Regions from separate parts of the Slackia heliotrinireducens DSM 20476 genome, predicted to be linked through region 2. Evidence: predicted binding sites of a transcription regulator. Region 2 holds the regulator's gene; the other holds the start of a gene.
The links. The regulator LexA, encoded in region 2, represses DNA repair genes until DNA is damaged. The targets are predictions, from matches to a motif close to CNAACANNTGTTNG.
Positions count from the first base shown of each region.

Region 1: the regulator LexA is predicted to act here: its motif matches at 1,583-1,596, upstream of SHEL_RS11990 (replication-associated recombination protein A).

Region 1 covers NC_013165.1:2,703,903-2,707,322, forward strand. Annotated here, with positions in the region: gene SHEL_RS11980 (FAD-dependent oxidoreductase) at 1-719, shown strand, start outside; gene SHEL_RS11985 (hypothetical protein) at 744-1,466, shown strand; gene SHEL_RS11990 (replication-associated recombination protein A) at 1,641-2,960, shown strand; gene thrH (bifunctional phosphoserine phosphatase/homoserine phosphotransferase ThrH) at 3,213-3,420, shown strand, end outside.
Region 2 covers NC_013165.1:1,233,722-1,237,141, reverse strand. Annotated here, with positions in the region: gene nrdR (transcriptional regulator NrdR) at 1-398, opposite strand, end outside; gene SHEL_RS05295 (hypothetical protein) at 731-1,018, opposite strand; gene lexA (transcriptional repressor LexA) at 1,128-1,820, shown strand; gene hflX (GTPase HflX) at 1,898-3,199, opposite strand; gene miaA (tRNA (adenosine(37)-N6)-dimethylallyltransferase MiaA) at 3,171-3,420, opposite strand, start outside.

The sequences.
Region 1 (3,420 bases), 1.5 Mb from region 2:
AGCCGTTCTTCACCATCGACCGCACCGGCCAACGCATCCGCTACATGGACAGCCGTATCGGCGAAGGCGGCGCAGCGGCCATCTACGCCCTCGGTGATTTGGCAACCGCCCAGATGGCCGTGCCGGGGCACCGCAGCTACATCGTCTTCGACAGCCATTATGAGGAATACCTGGCCGATTTCGGACAGGAACACTGCCGCAAACTCATCACACCGGACCTGGAGCAAATCGACAAGGTCCCCGAGCATTACCGCGACTGGCACCACGGTGTCGAGGACGCCATCGAGGCCGACGTCCTCAAGAAACGCGACAGCTTGGAGGAGCTCGAAGCCGATCTCGGATTCGAACCCGGCATTCTAACCGACGCCGTCGCACATTGGAACGAATGCTGCGAGAAGGGTGAGGACGATTTCATGTATCCCATGCCACCGAATTGGCTGCACCCCATCCAAGACCCGCCGTTCTATGGATGCCGCATCGGCGGAAACCTGTACGGCACCAAGTGCGGCCTGGCCATAAACGATCACATGCAGGTCCTCAGCACCACCGGGCGCGTCATCCCCGGCCTCTATGCAGGTTGGCATACGGCGGGCGGCGCCGTCGGCGAGAACAGCTACGTGGGCGACGTCATCCTTGGCAGCCTGCTTGGCGACGTAAGCCTGGCGTTCTGCGGCGGCTACCTGTGCGGAACGTTTGCCAACGACGTTGAAGAATACTAGGCAAGGCGCAGATAGGAGTTAGCAATGGGAACCGAATTGAAGAAGTCTGCGCCGGCGTTTCTGACGCTGTTCGCAAGCGCGTTGATCATCGCACTGCTGGGCCGCATCGGCTCGAAGGTGCTGGACGTGACGGGGGCATTGGGATACAACTACCGAGCCGCTACCGCGCCGTATCTGACAGACGGTCTGACCACGCTGGACAAGCTGCCATTCACGATGACCGGCGGCACGCTTGTGGGATTCATCTTCGCCGGCGGCTTGGCCCTGTGTCTGGCCACCGCTACCGTGCTGCTTTTCGCCCATCTGTACCCCCAAAAGGGTCAGGGCGGCATTGGGGCAGCGCTGGTCTGGGGTTTTGCCTCTGCTATCGTGGCTTTCGTATGCCTGTTCATCATAGTGTTGGGGCTGTACTCCGAAGTGTTGCTGTCCCAGATGACCAAGGGCGGCGGCGGATCGCTGGGGCTTACCCTCGGCATGCTGGTGCTCGCCGTGGGCACTCTTACGGCAGCGGCCAGCCTGGTGTTGCGCGGCGCCCTCGTGAAAGGCGCCGAGTCTTCGCGCCCAACCTTCGTATGGGTTATCGCGACGCTGGCAGTTTGCGGTGCCGCGGTATGTGCGCTCGTCTGCATATGCTTCAGCGCCATCAACGCCAATCCCGCCAGCCCTGCCGCCATCGCCGGCTCCTTGGGCGCGGCGTGCATCTGCAACCTGGTCATGGCTTTCGCGGGAGTGAGGCTTGGCAAGTAGCCGCATGGACATTCAATCTGATCGACGGGGGCCTTCGGGCCCCCGTTTTTGTCGTGAACATCGTTTTCGATTCGGCTCCCTCGCCCCGCTCCCGCCGTCCGATGAGGTCTTGTATTAGAACTTATGTTCGTATATTATAAAGAATGCTTTTCCCTTCTCGTAGAGAGGTCCGTTATGCAGGAAAGCCTGTTTCAAGAAGACATACCCGAACCTTTGGCGGCTAGACTACGCCCTTTGTCCCTAGATGAATACGCAGGGCAGAAGCATCTTGTGGGCGAAGGCAAGGTGCTTCGCAAGCTCATCGAGGCGGATCAGGTGTCCTCAATGATTTTCTGGGGGCCTCCCGGCGTCGGGAAAACCACCTTGGCCCAGATCATCGCGCACCAAACAAACGCGAAGTTCGTGAACTTCTCTGCAGTGACCAGCGGCATCAAGGAAATTCGACAGGTCATGAAACAGGCGGAGAACAACCGTTCCCTTGGCGAGAAAACCATCCTGTTCGTGGACGAAATCCACCGCTTCAACAAGGCACAGCAGGATGCGTTCCTCCCCTTTGTCGAAAAAGGCACCATCATCCTTATAGGAGCCACCACGGAAAACCCGTCTTTCGAGGTCAATGGAGCATTGTTGTCGCGATGCAAGGTGTTCGTGCTCAAAGCGCTGGAAACGGCGGATTTGGCGGAACTGCTCGACCGGGCCATACACGACCCTCGGGGCTTCGGCGACCAGCAGGTTGATGTTTCCGACGAGCTGCTTGAAGCCATTGCGACCTTCGCAAACGGAGACGCCCGTACGGCGCTTTCCACGTTGGAGATGGTTGTTCTGAACGGCGATGTAGATGACGAAGGCGTCATTCACGTTACCGAGGAAACCGTCGAGCAATGTACCGAGCGCAAATCGCTGCTGTACGACAAACACGGCGAAGAGCATTACAACATCATTTCCGCACTTCACAAGTCCATGCGCAACTCCGACCCCGATGCAGCGGTGTACTGGCTTGCCCGTATGTTGGAAGCCGGTGAAGACCCGCTGTACGTTGCCCGTCGAATAACCCGATTCGCAGCCGAAGACATCGGCATGGCCGACACCCACGCATTGGAAATCGCAATCGCAGCCTACCAGGCATGCCATTTCATCGGCATGCCTGAATGCACGGTGCATCTGACCGAAGCCGTGGTTTACATGTCCATGGCACCGAAATCGAATTCACTATACGTCGCTTATGGACGTGCGGCGAAAGACGCTCAGAAAGACCTGGCAGAACCAGTGCCTTTGGTCATTCGCAATGCCCCCACCCGCCTCATGAAGGAACTGGGGTTCGGCAAAGGCTACGAATACGCGCATGACGCGAAAGACAAGCTTACCACGATGCAATGTCTGCCTGATCGGCTGGTCGGCCGCGAGTACTACTCCCCCACCCAACAGGGAAACGAGTCGAAATACGCTGCGCGCCTGTCTGAAATCAAAAAATGGAAGGCCGATCACGGGGCATAGCGCATTCCTAACCTGAAATACAAACAACATTTCTGCAAAAAAGGACGAGGAATCCCTCCCGCAGCCCGATCAGACACGCTTCTGGACATCGTTTTGCAACGCCAGTCAGACGTCAAGCAGCAGCACGTCGACAAAACCTACCATTTTTGTATATTTTAACGTTCTCGAAATATCGTCCTGCTATCATAACGAAATCGTTCTTAGGGATTAGACGCCGCCATGCTGGCACGACTTAAAGACAGGAGAGTAGCGATGTATTTAGTATGCCTGGACCTCGAAGGTGTTTTGGTTCCCGAAATCTGGATTGAGTTTTCAAAAGCCTCAGGCATACCCGAGCTTTCCCGCACCACTCGTGACGAACCCGACTACGACAAACTCATGACTTGGCGCCTCGGCGTCTTGAGGGAGCATGGACTGGGCCTTAAGGAGATTCAGGAGGTCATCTCAACCATCGACCCCA
Region 2 (3,420 bases):
TTGTAAACGCTGGCGAAACGAATATATGCCACGTCGTCCAAACCACGCAAACGCTCAAGAACCATGTCGCCGAGCTCCTTGGAGCGGATTTCGTTCTTGCCGGTGTTGCGCAACTGAGCTTCGATGCTATCGATGATCTCGGTTTTCTTCTCATTGGGAATATTCGGGCGTTTCGCGCAGGCGATAGAGATGCCGCGGTAGAGCTTCTCGCGACTGAACACCTGGCTGGTCCCGTCGGCCTTGATGACGATAAGCGGGCTGTCTCCCAAACGTTCGTACGTCGTGAAGCGGGTTCCGCACTTCAAGCATTCACGCCGACGGCGGATGGAATTGTATTCTTCCGACGGACGAGAGTCGACGACTTTCGATTCGGGATGACCACAAGATGGGCAACGCATGCAATCCTCCATTCGGGACATAGTCACCATGACCACAAAATGTTGTGGTCATCATACCCCGTCATATCGATTATGACAACAGAATTTCCAATCTACCTGCAACGTCGCTGAATTCCCATATATAGTGAAATATGCTGCATGTTAATCGATACCCAGATATTGTTCCCCCTTTCATGCACTCCAACTCTGACGCCGCGCCATACATACAAGACCGGCCAACGAGACGAAAAACTCCGCCGATCTGAAGCGACGGAGTTTTCACGGATGTCTCGCAGCAGGAAACGCAGCAAACCGCTGGAGACGAGAATTGTCGGACTAACGGTCCTTCCCGATTAGAGAAGGATAAGGGCCAAACCAAAAGCGAACATAAGTGCGCCGAACAGCACATACTGGTGCGCTTTGGACAGGTCCAGTGGACGACCTGCGATGGAACCGTATTTCAAATCGTCGCGCATATTTGCGAAACCGGTTGCCTTGGCAGCGAATTTCAGGTCGTCAAGAAAAGATTGTGGCTGGTCAGAAACTGCGCCGCCAGGAATAACCTCCAAGACGGGACGCTTGCTGTTGTACTTGAGGGCCGAGGAGCCGTTCGTATATGTATGCATGTCCTGGCGTGTCATGTTTCTTAACTCCTTACTTGCACGAACCTTTGTTCGGGTATATAATAAAGCGAACAAAGGTTCATGTCAACAGATTTTTAATACAAATGTTCGTATTAGGAAGGCCACCATGACTGTTCGTAAAAAAGACTCCACCAAGCTCACCAAGAAGCAGACGGCTGTGCTCGATTGCATCATCGCCACCATCGAAGAAACCGGCATCGCCCCCACCGTTCGCGACATCTGCGACAGCATCGGGCTTTCGTCCCCCTCCACCGTGCATGTGCACCTGAACAATCTTGAGGAGAAGGGCTATATCCATCGCGACCCCCTGAAGTCGCGCTGCATCACCGTGCTGCGTACCTCCGACGGCGAAACCTATGGAGGCACCGCACCAAAGGGCCAACCAGCCCACAACGATTTCGTCGGTCAGGGTGAATTCTCCAACGTGGTCAACCTGCCGGTCGTCGGCAACGTCGCTGCTGGCGTGCCCATTCTTGCCGAGCAGAACATCCAGGAGACCATCCCCCTGCCCACCGAAATCGTCGGCGATTCCAGTTCGTTTTTGCTGAAGGTACGCGGTGACTCCATGATCGAAATCGGCATCAACGACGGCGACTTCGTCGTGGTGAAGGAACAGCCGAATGCCAACAACGGCGATATCGTCGTGGCCCTCGTCGAAGACGGCGCAACGGTCAAGCGCTTCTTCAAAGAGCGCGATCACATCCGCCTGCAGCCAGAAAACTCCACCATGGAACCTATCATCGTTCGCGAGAACGTCTCCATTGCAGGAAAGGTCGTTGCCGTGTTCCGCCGTCTGTAACGTACAAACGGACTGCGCATAAACAAACAACGGCTCCTTACAGGAGCCGTTTTCATATAGGAATCAGCATCGGGTTGCTATTGGACCGAATACTGGCCCAGCAGAGCTATCAGATCCCGTGGTGCTCGCAGCGTCAGACGCGTACCGTCCTCCCCGTAGCTTTCCGCAAGCACCGTGCAACGCTCGTGCACCAAAGACACCACGCTGCCTTTCGAATAGGGCACCAGCACATCCATGAGCTCCTCCTGCGCGGCGACGGCGCGGGCCAATGCGTCTATCAAACCGTCGATGCCCTCGCCGGTTTCAGCGGACACCAGAATGGCCATCGGATAGCGGGAGGCCAGGATAGCGCGGTCCCCTTCGTCCACCAGGTCGATCTTGTTGAACACGACGAGCCGCGGAATGTCCTGGGCGCCGATCTGCTCCAGCGTGTCACCTACGGCGTTCATCTGCAGGTCCCGTTCGTTCGAAGACGCGTCCACCACATGCATGATCAAATCGGCTCCGCGAATCTCATCCAGCGTGCTGTTGAACGCTTCGACCAGCGTCGTCGGCAGCTTCTGGATGAATCCGACCGTATCGGTGATGGTCACCTCGCGGCCTTCAGGCAGCACCAGCTTGCGCGTGGTGGAATCCAACGTGGCGAACAGCTTGTCATAGCTCAGCACTTCGGCATTGGTCAGACGGTTGAGCAGGCTTGATTTTCCTGCATTGGTATACCCCGCCTCTGCCACCTTGAATATACCCGAGTCGTATCGCGCGGCACGTTGGATCGTGCGCATCTGCGCAACCTGCTCCAGCTCCCGGCGAATGGACGTGATGCGCTTGCGGACCATGCGGCGGTCCACCTCGAGCTGGCTTTCGCCTTCGCCGAAGCGGGAACCTACGCCGCCGCCCATGCGGTTGCTGGCAAGATGCGCCCACATGCCGCGCAGACGCGGCAGCAGGTACTGGTTCTGAGCGAGCCTGACCTGCAGGCGGCCTTCCTTGGTGGTGGCGTGCAGGGCGAATATGTCCAGAATAAGAGCGGTGCGGTCGATGACCTTCACGTCCTTGGGCAGGACCTTCTCAAGGTTGCTCTGCTGCGAAGGCGTAAGCTCGTCGTCGAAGATGACCACGTCCGCCGAAAGGGACCGGCACATCGAGGCGATTTCCTCTGCCTTGCCCGATCCGATGAACGTGCGTGGGTTCGGCGAGTCCAAACGTTGGGAGGTGGTAGCCACAACATCGGCCCCGGCCGTATCGGTCAGACGAGCCAGTTCGTCCAAAGACGACTCCAGCGAGTACTCACTCGCATTGTCGCGATAATCGATGCCCACGAGGATAGCCCGCTCGCGGTCCTCCATCACGCTATTGGCGTCCATATCGGCAAACGACATCCGTATACCCCTTGTCTGAAAGCGTTTTAAGTATCTCGTCGGCAAGCTTCTGCGGATTAGGATCGTCCGCATCCAGCCATATGATACGCGAATCCTTACGCCACCAGCTGCGCTGCCGCTTGGCATAGCGCCTTGTGGCGGTCTTGATCTGTTCGCGGGCCTCGTCCATGGTGATTTCACCCCGAAGCGCCGCAACCACTTCCTTATAGCCTATGGCGTCC